2 regions of the Pseudomonas sp. JL3 genome follow, and region 1 is predicted to be linked to the other one. Evidence: predicted binding sites of a transcription regulator. Region 1 holds the regulator's gene; the other holds the start of a gene.
The links. Region 1 encodes FliA, which starts transcription of late flagellar genes. Its sites were predicted from a motif close to CTAAAGTTTNNNNNNNNNNNGCCGNTAA; they were not measured.
Positions count from the first base shown of each region.

Region 2: a site for FliA is predicted at 2,585-2,612, ahead of MMG91_RS14835 (methyl-accepting chemotaxis protein). Genes of this name have one in related genera too.

Region 1 covers NZ_JAKWJK010000010.1:136,838-144,662, reverse strand. The annotation lists gene MMG91_RS18115 (chemotaxis protein CheA) at 1-699, opposite strand, end outside; gene MMG91_RS18110 (protein phosphatase CheZ) at 737-1,525, opposite strand; gene MMG91_RS18105 (chemotaxis response regulator CheY) at 1,548-1,919, opposite strand; gene fliA (RNA polymerase sigma factor FliA) at 2,087-2,827, opposite strand; gene fleN (flagellar synthesis regulator FleN) at 2,824-3,654, opposite strand; gene flhF (flagellar biosynthesis protein FlhF) at 3,771-5,096, opposite strand; gene flhA (flagellar biosynthesis protein FlhA) at 5,108-7,237, opposite strand; gene MMG91_RS18080 (Ig-like domain-containing protein) at 7,435-7,825, opposite strand, start outside.
Region 2 covers NZ_JAKWJK010000007.1:132,284-140,108, reverse strand. The annotation lists gene MMG91_RS14840 (glycosyltransferase family 1 protein) at 1-334, opposite strand, end outside; gene MMG91_RS14835 (methyl-accepting chemotaxis protein) at 553-2,442, opposite strand; gene MMG91_RS14830 (helicase HerA-like domain-containing protein) at 2,627-4,114, shown strand; gene MMG91_RS14825 (DUF721 domain-containing protein) at 4,229-4,684, opposite strand; gene secA (preprotein translocase subunit SecA) at 4,992-7,727, shown strand.

The DNA.
Region 1 (7,825 bases):
GTCGGAGCTGTCGCCTGCCGCTTTCGGGGCAGCCGGTGCGGCGGATGCCGCAACCACTGCATCGGCGGCGAACTGGCCTTTGCCGTGCAATTGATCGAGCAACGACTCGAACTCGGCATCGGTGATTTCGTCGCTGGTTGCCACATCGGCGGCAGGCGGCGAAACAACCACGGGAGCCTCGGCCTGAGCCTTGACGGCATTCAGCGAGTCCAGCAGTTGTTCAAATTCGTTATCGGTGATGTCGCCTGATTCGCTTTCGGCGGCAGGTGCTTGCACCGCTTCAGCAACAGGCGCCGCTTCATCGGCGGTTTGCGGCTCGGCCAGACGGGCCAGGGCAGCCAGTAATTCAGGCGTGGCAGCCGTGATCGGGCTGCGCTCGCGGACTTCGCTGAACATGCTGTTCACCGCGTCCAGTGCTTCGAGAACCACGTCCATCAGTTCCGAGTCGACGCGTCGTTCACCCTTGCGCAGGATGTCAAACACGTTCTCGGCGATGTGACAGCACTCCACCAGCTCGTTGAGCTGGAGGAAGCCGGCGCCCCCTTTTACAGTGTGAAAACCGCGAAAAATTGCATTGAGCAAGTCCGCATCATCCGGTCGGCTTTCAAGCTCGACCAGCTGTTCGGACAGTTGCTCTAGAATCTCGCCGGCCTCAACCAGGAAATCCTGAAGGATCTCTTCATCGGCGCCGAAGCTCATTAAGGGGGTGCTCCTACAGGTCTAAAAACCCAGAAAACTAAAATCCAAGACTGGATAGCAAATCGTCCACATCGTCCTGACCGGACACAACATCTTCTCTTTTATCGGCATGAATCTGCGGACCTTCACCCTGCGAGAGATGTTTTTGTGGATCTTTTTCAGCCAGCATCGCTTCACGGTCATGTTCGATACCCGCAAAGCGGTCGACCTGACTGGCCATGAGCACGAGCTTGAGCAGGTTGCTTTCAACGTCGGTGACCAATTGGGTCACGCGCTTGATCACCTGACCGGTGAGGTCCTGGTAATCCTGGGCCAGCAGAATGTCGTTGAGGTTGCTCGACACGATGCGGTTGTCTTCGCTGCTGCGTGTCAGGAAACCGTCGACCCGCCGAGCCAGTTCGCGGAACTCTTCAGCCCCGACTTCGCGACGCATGAACCGTCCCCAATCCGTGCTCAGCGCCTGAGCTTCGTCGCTCAGGCTGTTGATCAGTGGCGTGGCATTTTCCACCAGGTCCATGGTGCGGTTGGCCGCGGCCTCGGTCAGCTTGACCACATAACCCAGGCGCTCGGTGGCATCCGTGATCTGAGACACTTCCTCGGCTTGCGGCATGTGCGGGTCAATCTGGAAATTGACGATCGCGCTATGCAGCTCGCGGGTGAGCTTGCCCACTTCCTGGTACAGGCCGCGGTCACGGGTCTGGTTGAGCTCATGGATCAGTTGCACAGCGTCGCCGAACCTGCCTTTTTCAAGGCTTTCGACCAGTTCGACCGCGTGTTTTTTCAGGGTCGACTCAAAATCGCCCTGTGAAGATTCGTTATGCTCCATAGCTCCCCCGTGGCGCAGTACATCAACCGATGCGTTCGAAAATCTTCTCGATTTTTTCTTTCAACGCCTGGGCTGTGAAGGGTTTGACCACATAGCCGTTAACACCGGCCTGGGCCGCTTCGATGATTTGCTCGCGCTTGGCTTCAGCGGTCACCATCAGCACCGGCAGGTGCTTGAGCTTTTCATCGGCGCGCACGTGACGCAGCAGGTCGATACCGGTCATGCCAGGCATGTTCCAGTCCGTTACCAGAAAGTCGATGCTCCCGCTGTTGAGCACCGGAATGGCAGTGGTGCCATCGTCAGCCTCGACCGTGTTGGTGAACCCAAGGTCACGCAACAGGTTTTTTATGATCCGCCGCATCGTTGAGAAGTCATCAACGATGAGGATTTTCATGTTCTTGTCCAATTCGACCTCCAAGCAGTCTTAAACGCGCCCAGCACCTGGACGCGCCATTTCAATCAATCCGGCAAAGCACTCAATGACTGTCTGGAGCACAACAGATCGAGACCGGCGCAGTTCAACACCACACCCGCTCCATTCGCAGTGTCCCCACACTGCCTTCAGCGCGCTCGCCACTCCCCCAAACGCCCCCGCAAACGGGCCGCGCACTGGCTGTGTAACTGGCTGACCCGCGATTCGCTGACCCCCAGGACCTCACCGATTTCCTTGAGATTCAACTCTTCGTCGTAGTACAGCGCCAACACCAGTCGCTCACGCTCCGGCAAATTGGCAATCGCGTCCGCCAGCGCCGCCTGGAAGCGTTCATCTTCCAGATCGCGTGACGGCTCGAGATGAGCACTGGCGCCATCCTCGTGCAGCCCTTCGTGTTCGCCGTCCTGCAACAGATCGTCGAAACTGAATAACCGGCTGCCCAGGGTGTCGTTCAAAATTCCGTAATAATCGTCGAGACTCAATTGGAGTTCGGCCGCAACTTCGTGATCTTTAGCGTCACGACCGGTTTTAGCTTCAATCGAGCGAATTGCGTCGCTGACCATGCGGGTATTGCGGTGAACCGAACGTGGTGCCCAGTCCCCCTTGCGCACTTCATCGAGCATCGCGCCGCGGATTCGAATGCCCGCGTACGTCTCGAAACTCGCGCCTTTGCTGGCGTCGTATTTGGTTGATACTTCCAGCAGGCCGATCATCCCGGCCTGGATCAAGTCTTCGACCTGGACACTGGCAGGCAAACGCGCCAGCAAGTGGTAGGCAATGCGTTTGACCAGTGGCGCGTAACGCTCGATCAGCTCGTACTGCGCGTCACGTGCCGACTTCTTGTAGAGGTTGTAGCCACTGGCTGTCATAGGACGGGTCCTGCGGTCTGTTGCACGAGGCGCTCGACGAAAAATTCCAGATGACCACGCGGGTTGGCCGGCAGCGGCCAGGTATCGACCTTCTGCGCAATGGCCTTGAACGCCAGGGCGCACTTGGAACGCGGGAAGGCTTCGTAGACGGCACGCTGCTTCTGCACGGCCTTGCGCACGCTTTCGTCGTAAGGCACCGCACCGACGTATTGCAAGGCGACGTCGAGGAAACGATCCGTGACCTTGGTCAACTTGGCGAACAGGTTGCGGCCTTCCTGCGGGCTCTGCGCCATGTTGGCCAGGACGCGGAAACGATTCATGCCGTAGTCGCGGTTAAGCAGTTTGATCAGCGCGTAGGCGTCAGTGATGGAGGTCGGCTCGTCGCACACCACCAGCAAGACTTCTTGCGCTGCGCGGACGAAACTGACTACCGAGTCACCAATGCCCGCAGCGGTGTCGATCACCAATACGTCAAGGTTGTCGCCGATGTCGCTGAAGGCCTGGATCAGGCCGGCATGCTGGGCCGGGCTCAGATGAACCATGCTCTGGGTGCCGGACGCAGCCGGGACGATGCGGATCCCGCCAGGCCCCTGCAACAGCACGTCGCGCAGCTCACAGCGGCCTTCGATCACGTCGGCCAGGGTACGTTTGGGTGTCAGCCCCAGCAGGACGTCGACGTTCGCCAGCCCCAGATCGGCATCCAGCAGCATGACGCGCCGGCCGAGCTCAGCTAGAGCCAGGGACAAGTTCACTGACACGTTAGTCTTCCCGACGCCACCTTTGCCGCCGGTCACCGCGATCACCTGTACGGGATGCATGCTGCCCATGTTATTTCTTTACCTTGTCTTACTTAGACGGAGGCCACATTACTGGCTGCGCGTTCACCAACTGAACAATGCATGGCAGACCATCGATGTAGGTACAAAAACTGTTCATTAATACCTCAGCCAACCCGCTTGGTCGGACTGTGGTAAATATCAGCGAACATATCAGCCATGGCTTCTTCGCTGGGTTCTTCCTGCATTTGCACGCTAACGGCGCGGCTGACCAACTGATGACGACGCGGCAGATGCAAATCATCCGGAATCCGCGGGCCATCGGTCAGGTAAGCCACCGGCAATTCATGACTAATGGCCAGGCTCAACACCTCACCCAAGCTTGCCGTTTCATCCAGTTTAGTCAGGATGCAGCCAGCGAGGCCGCAGCGCTTGTAACTGTGATAAGCAGCGGTTAGAACCTGTTTTTGACTGGTGGTTGCCAAGACCAGATAATTTTTTGATTTGATGCCCCGTCCGGCCAGGCTTTCGAGCTGCATGCGCAGTGCCGGATCGCTGGCCTGAAGGCCGGCGGTATCGATCAACACCACGCGTTTGCGCAGCAAAGGCTCCAACGCCTGCACCAGCGATTGGCCCGGGTCGACGTGGGTGACCGACACGTTGAGGATGCGTCCCAGGGTCTTGAGCTGTTCCTGAGCACCGATGCGGTAGCTGTCCATGCTCACCAGCGCGATGTTTTGCGCGCCGTACTTGAGCACGTAACGGGCGGCGAGTTTGGCCAGCGTGGTGGTCTTGCCCATGCCGGCCGGGCCGACCATCGCAATCACACCGCCCTCTTCCAATGGCTCGACTTCCGGGGTGGCGATCATCCGCGCCAGGTGCGCGAGCAACATGCGCCAGGCCTGACGGGGTTCTTCAATGTCGGTAATCAGTGCCAGCAGATCGCGCGACAACGGACCGGACAGACCGATGCGCTGCAGACGACGCCAGAGGTTGGCCTGGGCCGGGCGGCTGCCTTGCAACTGATTCCAGGCCAGCGAACCCAGTTGCACTTCCATCAGTTCACGCAGGCTGTTGAGTTCGAAACGCATCGAATCGAATGCACGCGGGTCAACGCCGGTCGCTGCGGCAGGCGCAGAGGCCGAACGCCGAGGCTCGGCCAATGTCGGTTCAATCAGCGGCTCGGCGGCGGTCAACGGCAGGCCGGCGAACAATTGGCGATTGGTGCTCTTGTCGCTCTCGCCATCGCCACGCAGGCTCAGTTCGGCCTGGGCGGTGACGATCCGCGATTGGGTCTTGCGCAGCTCGTCTTCGAGTTCCATGTTCGGAACACGCGGGGCCAGCGCCGACAATTTGTAATCCAGGGCGGCCGTCAGCTCGACACCGCCGGCGATCCGGCGATTGCCAATGATGGCGGCATCGGCGCCCAGCTCATCACGAACCAGTTTCATGGCCTGACGCATATCGGCGGCGAAAAAACGCTTAACTTGCATAAACCACTACCTCAGCCGTTGGGCCCTACTGTCGCAACGATGGTCACTTGCTTGTTGTCAGGAATTTCCTGATAAGCCAACACATGCAAACCCGGGACTGCCAGCCGACCGAATCGCGAGAGCATCGCGCGCACCGGGCCGGCCACCAGCAGAATCACCGGTTGACCTTGCATTTCCTGACGCTGCGCCGCTTCAATCAACGAGCGTTGCAGCTTCTCTGCCATGCTTGGCTCCAGCAGAACACCCTCTTCCGAGCCTTGTCCTGCCTTCTGAAGACTATTGAGCAATATTTGTTCCAACCTTGGTTCCAAGGTGATCACTGGCAGCTGCGACTCAGTGCCTACAATGCTTTGCACGATTGCACGGGATACGCCGACGCGCACCGCGGCCACCAAAGCGGCAGTATCTTGACTCTTGGCGGCGTTGTTCGCGATGGCTTCGGCAATGCTGCGAATGTCTCGTACCGGCACCTGTTCGGCCAGCAATGCCTGCAAGACTTTGAGCAGTTGCGACAGCGAGACCACCCCCGGCACCAGTTCTTCGGCCAGTTTCGGTGAGCTTTTGGCCAGCAATTGCATGAGTTGCTGGACTTCTTCGTGGCCAATCAGCTCGCTGGAATGCTTGTACAGAATCTGGTTCAAGTGCGTTGCCACTACCGTACTGGCATCGACCACGGTGTAACCGAGAGATTGCGCCTGCGCACGTTGGCTGATTTCGATCCAGACTGCCTCCAGACCAAAAGCCGGATCTTTGGCGGTAATGCCGTTGAGCGTGCCATAGACCTGCCCCGGGTTGATCGCCAGTTCGCGGTCCGGGTAAATCTCGGCCTCGGCCAGGATCACGCCCATCAGGGTCAGGCGGTAGGCGCTTGGCGCCAGGTCGAGGTTGTCACGGATATGCACCGTCGGCATCAGGAAGCCCAGGTCCTGGGAGAGTTTTTTACGCACACCCTTGATCCGCGCCAGCAACTGACCACCCTGGTTGCGATCCACCAGCGGGATCAGGCGGTAGCCGACTTCCAGGCCGATCATGTCGATCGGGGTCACGTCATCCCAGCCAAGCTCCTTGGTTTCCTGGGCGCGGGCCGGCGATGGCAACAGCTCCTGCTGACGCTTGACCTCTTGCAGGGCCTGCACCTTGACGGCGTTCTGCTTCTTCCAGAACAGGTAAGCGCCCCCGGCCGCCAAGGCTGCCATGCTCAGAAAGGAAAAGTGCGGCATGCCCGGCACCAGCCCCATCACCGCCATCAAGCCAGCGGCCACGGCCAGGGCTTTCGGCGAGGCGAACATCTGACGATTGATCTGCTTGCCCATGTCTTCCGAGCCGGAAGCCCGAGTCACCATGATCGCGGCGGCAGTCGACAACAGCAGTGATGGCAATTGCGCCACCAAACCGTCACCGATGGTCAACAAGGCGTACACCCGACCGGCATCGCCAAAGGTCATGCCGTGCTGGAAGATACCCACTGCTATGCCGCCGATCAGGTTGATGAACAGAATCAGCAGGCCGGCGATGGCGTCACCGCGTACGAACTTGCTGGCACCGTCCATGGAGCCATAGAACTCGGCTTCCTGGGCCACTTCCATCCGGCGCAGTTTCGCCTGGTTCTGATCGATCAGGCCGGCGTTCAAGTCGGCATCGATCGCCATCTGTTTACCGGGCATCGCATCGAGGGTGAAACGCGCGCTCACCTCGGAAATCCGCCCGGCCCCCTTAGTCACAACGACGAAGTTGATGATCATCAAAATCGCGAACACCACGATACCAACCACGTAGTTACCGCCGATCACCACTTCACCGAAGGCCTGGATCACCTTGCCAGCGGCGGCATGGCCGTCTTGACCGTGGAGCATCACCACCCGCGTCGAGGCCACGTTCAGCGCCAGTCGCAACAACGTCGCCACCAGCAGAATGGTCGGGAACACCGCAAAATCCAGCGGCCGCAGAGCGTACACGCAGACCAGCAACACGACGATGGAAAGGGCAATGTTGAAGGTGAAAAACACGTCCAGCAGGAACGGCGGCACCGGCAACATCATCATGGCCAGCATGACCAGCAGCAACAGCGGCACACCCAGATTGCCCCGACTGAGGTCGGCAACGTTTGTGCGTGCAGTGTTGATTAACTGAGAGCGATCCACCGGTTTTCCCCGTTCCTTTAAAGCAAACTTTTGACGCCTGAAGCAGGCGCAGGGCGGCTATTGCAAGAAGCCTTCCAACTTTTGCCTTGAATGAACAGGAGCAGGAGGTACAGGGTGGAGCGATACGAAAAGTGCTCGTGAAAGCTGCCTTTTCACGCGCACTCTGATCGCTAAAAACGATTCCGATTCGCCACTGGTCAGGTGGGTACGTATGCCATGAGTCGCCAAGTCGTCGGATCGTTCAGCTGGACGTTACGCCCCCCGTATGCCGAGCCCGGAGCAAGCTCATGCGCGATGACATAACTAATCGGGAAGTCACGGTTCAATGAAAGCAATCGTCCGTAAAAAGGACCAATTCCTCCAAAAATCAACGAGAAGTCAACGAATTGACTGGGGAGCACTGGACCCACGGGAAGATAGTTTTGACCAATCCCTATTGCCCCGATACTGGCAAACCAACCGATCGCCTGACTCGCCGTAAAGCGAGACTCATTGAGCACCAAACGGTAAACATTCGACACCCGAACAGGGTAGGTAACCTCAGCACCGGCGGCATCCCTCGCGATGATGGTGGTCGAACCATTTTTA
Region 2 (7,825 bases), on a different contig from region 1:
CCGGCACGTCGAGTTGGCGCTTGGCGTCCAAAGCAGCCCAAGCGGTCAGGTAAGGGTCGCCGACTTCAATCAGATCGGGCTGCAAATCCTGCAGGACGTTGCGCCAAGGCGCGAGACGGACGGGGAAGCGATAGCCCTTGCCAAATGGAAGGGCAGGGGCCGGAACCGTGTAGACACCGTCCTGTTCACTGAAATGAGCCCCAGGAATCAGGAGACTGTGGCGAATGCCCGGTTTAATGCCCAGACGACGGTGTTTGGCATCCAGATAAGTGCGCACGCCACCGCTGGCAGGGGCGTAGAACATGGTTATGTCAGCGATATGCACGATGAACATTCCTCCGGTCCGTTTGTTCTCCCTTGGTTGACCTATATGAAGAATAGATGTTCGGTTGGGGTTTTGCGGCGGAGGGTGTCAGCGGGTTTTTGCGGGGCTTTACAGACCGCTATCGCGAGCAGGTTCGCTCCCACACTGGATCTGTTGTGAACACATTATTTGTGAACAACGCAGATCAAATGTGGGCGCGAGCCTGCGATTGGGGCCTGTCAAACGTTCTAGATGCGGAAACTGCCTACCAATTGCTTCAATCGCGAAGCCTGCTGCTCAAGGTCCGAGCACGCACGCAACGTCGATTGCAGGTTTTCCACGCCTTCCTGGTTCAACGTGTTGATCTCGGTGATGTCCACGTTAATCGACTCAACCACTGCCGTCTGTTCCTCGGTCGCTGTGGCCACCGACTGGTTCATGCCGTCGATTTCGCCGATGCGCAACGTCACGCTGTTCAGGCGCTCGCCGGCCAGGTTGGCGATTTCCACGCTGTCTTGGCTGTGACGCTGGCTGTCGCTCATGGTGCTGACTGATTCCCGGGCGCCGACTTGCAGTTCCTCGATCATGGTCTGCACCTGTTGCGCCGACTCTTGCGTGCGGTGCGCCAGGTTGCGCACCTCGTCGGCCACCACGGCGAACCCGCGCCCGGCTTCACCGGCCCGCGCCGCTTCAATGGCCGCGTTGAGCGCCAGCAGGTTGGTTTGCTGGGAGATGCTGGTGATCACTTCGAGAATCTGCCCGATGTTCACGGTTTTGCTGTTCAGCGATTCGATGTTGGTACTCGAGGCGCTGAGCATGCTCGACAACTGATTCATCGCGGCAATGCTGCGATCCACCACTTGCTGGCCGTCTTCGGCCAGACTGCGCGCGTCGCTGGCCTGACTTGACGCTTGCGCTGCATTACGGGCGATTTCCTGGGCCGCAGCACCGAGCTGGTTGATCGCCGCCGCCACGCTGCTGGTGCGCGAGGCCTGTTGGTCGGAATTGAACATCGACGAGTTGGAGGCTGCCACTACGCGCAGGGCCACTTCGTTGACTTGGCCGGTGGCCGAGGACACTTCGCGGATCGACGTATGAATCCGTTCCACGAAACGGTTGAACGCTGTGCCTAGGATGCCGAATTCGTCCTGATTCTGGATGGTCAGGCGCTTGGTCAGGTCACCTTCACCATCAGCGATGTCTTCCATGGCGCGGGTCATGACGTGCAACGGCTGGATCAGGATGCGGATCAGCATGCCGAGCAAGGCGATGATGATGGCGACGGCAATCACTGTCGCGACGACCGCCGAGGCGCGGAATTCGCTGAGCATCGAGAAGGCTTTGTCTTTATCCACCGACAGGCCGATGTACCAATTGACCGAGGACAGGCCTTTGATTGGGGTGAATGTGACGATGCGGGTCTTGCCGTCGACGTCGATTTCACTGAGTTCGCTGCTGATGCGCGGGGTGGTTTTCGGATACGCCTCGCTCAGGGACTTCATCGCCAGGGCTTTGTCCGGGTGAACCAGGATCTTGCCATCGGCGCTGATCAGAAAGGCATAACCCATGCCGTCGAAATCCAGCGCGTTGAGGCTGTCGGCGATCACCTGCAAGCTCAGGTCGCCCCCGACCACGCCGATGCTTTGACCGTCCTTGAGCACACTGTTGACGATGGAAATGACCAACTGGCCGGACGCGAGATCGATGTACGGTTCGGTCAGTGCCGAGCCGCCGGTGCTTTGGGCGCTCTTGTACCAAGGCCGGACGCGAGGGTCATAGCCGTCGGGCATCTTGCTGTCAGGGCGGATGATGAAGGTGCCATCCTTGTTGCCCAGATAGGCGCCCATGAAGGTCGAGGTCACGGCCTTCTGCTCAAGTAGTTTGGAGACATTGCCGGTGTCAGCGTTCAGGGCGACGTTTTGTGACAGGTTTTCGATCAGCAGGCTGCGTCCGGCCAGCCAGGTCTGTATGTTGTTGGCTGTCACGCTGCCCATTTCTTGCAGATAGTTGTCTAGATCGTTGCGTATCGCATTGCGCTGCAAATAGTCGTTGTACAGTGTGAACGAGGCGAAGGCAGCAATAACGATGAGGGCGGCGGCAAGCAGTATTTTATGGCTGAAGCGTAGATTTTTATTCATGGCTTGGGGGTCCGCTAAAGTCTTAATGTCCAGGGCGTGCTTTTATAAAGGCGCGCAAAATGGGCAGGGTTGAACGTAAGCTGATATGTCCGCCTCTCCTTGGGGGATTACCGACGCTATTTTCAGTCTGGTCTCTCGCTTGTTATCGGCCATGAAGGATCAAAGATTAACCATGGGTGACAAAATGCCTGACTCGTTGCAACTCGTTATCGGCGCCGACCTCGCGGGCCAATCTGTCACTCAGGCCATGCGCCTGGCGAATCGTCACGGGCTGGTGGCGGGCGCTACCGGGACCGGTAAAACCGTCACCTTGCAGCGCCTGGCCGAAGCCTTCAGCGATGCCGGCGTGGCGGTGTTCGCGGCAGACATCAAAGGCGACCTGTGCGGCCTGGGCGCCGCCGGCAACCCTCAAGGCAAGGTCGCGGAGCGGATCGCCGGGATGCCCTGGCTGAACCATAAGCCTCAGGCGTATCCGGTGACCCTGTGGGACATTAACGGTCAGTCCGGTCATCCACTGCGTACCACCTTGAGCGAAATGGGTCCGTTGTTGCTCGGTAGCCTGCTCGAACTGACCGACAGTCAGCAGTCGGCGTTATATGCCGCGTTCAAGGTGGCCGACCGCGAAGGGTTGTTGCTGCTGGATTTGAAGGATCTGAAGGCGCTGCTCAATCACCTGCGCGACAGCCCCCAATTGCTGGGGGATGACGCGGCGCTGATGACCACCGGTTCCAGCCAGGCGCTGTTGCGCCGTCTGGCGACGCTGGAACAGCAGGGCGCTGAAGCGTTGTTCGGCGAACCGGCGCTGCAACTGGAAGACATGTTGCAGCCGGCCGTAGATGGTCGCGGGCGCATTCACTTGCTCGATGCCAGTCGTCTGGTGCACGAAGCGCCGAAGGTCTATGCAACGTTCCTGCTGTGGTTGTTGGCCGAATTGTTCGAGCAACTGCCAGAGCGCGGCGATGCCGAGAAACCGCTGTTGGCGCTGTTTTTCGACGAAGCGCACTTGTTGTTCGCCGGTACGCCCAAGGCATTGCAGGAGCGTCTGGAACAAGTGGTGCGACTGATTCGCTCGAAAGGCGTGGGGGTGTATTTCGTCACCCAATCGCCAGGCGACTTGCCGGACGATGTGCTGGCTCAACTGGGCCTGCGCATTCAGCACGGTTTGCGTGCATTTACCGCCAAAGAACAGAAATCCCTGCGTGCGGTGGCCGACGGTTTCCGGCCGAACCCGGCGTTCGATGCCTTGTCGGTGTTGACGGAGTTGGGGATCGGCGAGGCGCTGGTCGGCACCTTGCAAGACAAGGGCACGCCGGGGATGGTCCAGCGTGTATTGGTTGCACCGCCGCAATCGCGGATCGGGCCGCTGACCGAAACCGAACGCACCGTGCTGATCGCCGGTTCGCCGTTCAAGGGGCGTTATGACAAACCGGTCGATCGCGAATCGGCTTATGAAGTGCTGATGGGGCGCAAAGGTCTGGCGCCGGATCCTGAAGCCGCACCGGGTAAACCTGCACCTGAAGAGCCGAGTTTCACCGAACAGGCCGGGGAATTCCTTGGTACGGCAGCTGGGCAGGCGTTGAAATCAGCCATGCGACAGGCGGCGAATCAATTGGGCCGACAATTGGTGCGCGGGTTGATGGGCTCATTGCTTGGCGGCAGCAAACGTCGCTAAGAACCTGTGATTGAACATAACCCCCGCGTAGGAGCGAGGCTTGCCCGCGAGCTTTTGGCGGCCTCAAGGGCCTCTTCGCGGGCAAGCCTCGCTCCTACGGAGTATGTGTCAATTTCAGGTTTTGGGTTTGGCGTGAGCCGCCAGGCGTTCGAGGGCCGCCCGCAGATTCGGGTCGGTAATACCGTCAGCCGTCGCCTGAATGGTCGCCGCCGCATCGGTCGACAAATTTATCGTATGCCCCGCAGCCCCTTGCTGAACGGTAGGCGGTTGAACCTTGAACAGAATCCGCGTCAGGCTGGCGAACTCGTCGAACAGCTGTAACTGCCGTTGCAGACGCTTTTGTTGATAACGCAGGCGGGTGGCCCAGTGACCGTCGGTGACAATCAGCAATAAACTGCCTTCACGCCACGACGCCACATGGCAGTGCTCGCGGGCAGCCGGCTGCAACTGACTTTCCACCAGCCGTTGTAAATGACCCAGGCGTTGAGCGTGGCCAAAGATGGCTTTCAGCGGTTTGGCTTCGCGAAGCAGAACGGCGGGTGCTCTGGCCGTGAGAGGGCGAAATGCCATGATTGAACACCTGAAGTAACAGAACGGCCATGGTAACAGAAAGCCCCCGCTGCCCCCGACCCATTGCTTTGCGAGCGCTTTACCCATTAAATCAACGAGTAACTTGTGCCCTCGATGGGTTGAAGTTCAGCAAAAAGCCCTTATTTTAAGTGAGCCCCGTCACAGCGCAGTGCATGCATCGTGGAACAACGCCACTTTCCTCACCATCGTTTCCGGGTAGAATGCTCGTTCGCATGCGGCCGTGAGGGCTGCACGGGCGACTCACGGGGCCGCCCTCCATCCCTTTAGTGTGGAAGATCCTGCCGATATGTTTGCGCCTTTGTTAAAGAAACTTTTTGGAAGCAAGAACGAGCGTGAAGTCAAACGCATGCTCAAGACGGTGCAGCTCGTCAATGCCTTCGAAGAGCAAATGGTAGCCCTTTCGGACGATCAATTGCGTGCCAAGACCGACGAGTTCAAGGCCCGCCTCGCCAAAGGGGAAACCCTCGACAAACTGCTGCCAGAAGCCTTTGCGGTCGCCCGCGAAGCCGGTAAGCGTGTCATGGGTATGCGCCACTTCGATGTCCAGCTGATCGGCGGCATGACCTTGCATGAAGGCATGATCGCGGAAATGCGTACCGGTGAAGGCAAGACCCTGGTGGCAACACTGGGCGTTTACCTCAACGCGCTGTCCGGCAAGGGCGTGCACGTTGTGACGGTGAACGACTACCTGGCCCGTCGTGACGCCAACTGGATGCGTCCGCTTTACGAATTCCTCGGCATGACGGTCGGCGTGGTCACCCCATTCCAGCCGCCGGAAGAGAAGCGCGCCGCTTACGCCGCCGACATCACCTACGGCACCAACAACGAATTCGGTTTCGACTACCTGCGCGACAACATGGCGTTCAGCATGGAAGAAAAATTCCAGCGCGAACTCAATTTTGCCGTGATCGACGAAGTCGACTCCATCCTCATCGACGAAGCCCGTACCCCGCTGATCATCTCTGGTCAGGCCGAGGACAGCTCCAAGCTGTACATCGAGATCAACAAACTGATCCCGCAGCTGGAATTGCACGTTGAAGAAGTCGAAGGCGAAGTCACCAAGGCTGGCCACTACACCGTGGACGAGAAGACCCGTCAGGTCGAACTGAACGAAGCCGGTCACCAGTTCATCGAAGACATGCTGACCCGCGTCGGCCTGCTGGCTGAAGGCGAGAGCCTGTATTCGGCGCACAACCTCGGTCTGCTGACCCACGTTTATGCCGGCCTGCGCGCGCACAAACTGTTCAATCGCAACGTCGAATACATCGTGCAGGACGGTCAGGTCGTGCTGGTCGACGAACATACCGGCCGTACCATGCCGGGGCGCCGTTTGTCCGAAGGCCTGCACCAGGCCATCGAAGCCAAGGAAAACCTGAACATCCAGGCCGAGAGCCAGACCCTGGCGTCGACTACGTTCCAGAACTACTTCCGTCTGTACAACAAGCTGTCCGGCATGACCGGTACCGCGGACACCGAAGCGTTCGAATTCCACCAGATCTATGGCCTGCAGGTCATGGTCATCCCGCCGAACAAACCGTTGGCGCGTAAAGACTACAACGACCTGGTGTTCCTGACCGCCGAAGAGAAATACGCGGCGATCATCAACGACATCAAGGAGTGCATGACTCAGGGCCGTCCGGTGCTGGTGGGTACCGCTACCATCGAAACGTCCGAGCACATGTCCAGCCTGCTCGTGAAGGAAGGCATCGAACACAAGGTTCTGAACGCCAAGTTCCACGAAAAAGAAGCCGAAATCATCGCTCAGGCCGGTCGTCCGGGCGCGCTGACCATCGCCACCAACATGGCCGGTCGTGGTACCGACATCCTGTTGGGCGGTAACTGGGAAGTGGAAGTGGCTTCGCTGGAAAACCCGACCCCTGAGCAGATTGCCCAGATCAAGGCCGACTGGCAGAAACGTCACCAGCAAGTGCTGGAGTCGGGTGGCTTGCAGGTGATCGCTTCCGAACGTCACGAATCGCGCCGTATCGACAACCAGTTGCGTGGTCGCGCCGGTCGTCAGGGCGACGCCGGTTCCAGCCGTTTCTACCTGTCGCTGGAAGACAGCCTGATGCGCATCTTCGCCTCTGACCGGGTGAAGAACTTCATGAAGGCGCTGGGCATGCAGTCCGGTGAAGCGATCGAGCACCGCATGGTGACCAACGCCATCGAGAAGGCTCAGCGCAAGGTTGAAGGCCGTAACTTCGACATTCGTAAACAACTGCTCGAGTTCGACGACGTCAACAACGAACAACGTAAAGTGATCTATCACATGCGTAACAGTTTGTTGGCCGCCGACAACATTGGCGAAACCATCGCCGATTTCCGCCAGGACGTGCTCAACGCAACCGTCAGCGCGCACATTCCACCGCAGTCGCTGCCAGAGCAGTGGGACGTGGCCGGTCTGGAAGCGGCGTTGCAGAGCGACTTCGGTGTGGCGCTGCCGATCCAGCAATGGCTCGACGAAGACGATCACCTGTATGAAGAAACCCTGCGCGAGAAGCTGATGAACGAGCTGATCGCCGCGTACAACGAGAAAGAAGACCAGGCCGGTGCCGAAGCACTGCGCACCTTCGAGAAGCAAATCGTTCTGCGCGTACTGGACGACCTGTGGAAAGACCACCTGTCGACCATGGATCACTTGCGTCACGGCATTCACTTGCGTGGTTATGCGCAGAAGAACCCGAAGCAGGAATACAAGCGCGAGTCCTTCACCTTGTTCTCCGAGTTGCTGGATTCGATCAAACGCGATTCGATCCGCGTGCTGTCGCACGTTCAGGTTCGCCGCGAAGATCCGATCGAAGAAGAAGCTCGCCTGCGCCAGGAAGCCGAGGCACTGGCTGCGCGCCTGCAGTTCCAGCACGACGAAGCCCCTGGCCTGGAGCACCCGGAAGTGTTGGGTGAAGAGGTCGATGTAGCCCTCGCCACCGCACCGGTGCGCAACGAGCAGAAGCTGGGCCGTAACGAGCTGTGCTACTGCGGTTCGGGCAAGAAGTACAAGCATTGCCACGGGCAGATCCAGTAAACCCGTTTCATACGCTGAAATACCCGCGCCGCGACCGGCTTATGCCGTCGCGGCGTTTTGCCATTTAAACCACCGCGCCACGTTAAAAGAACGGGGAA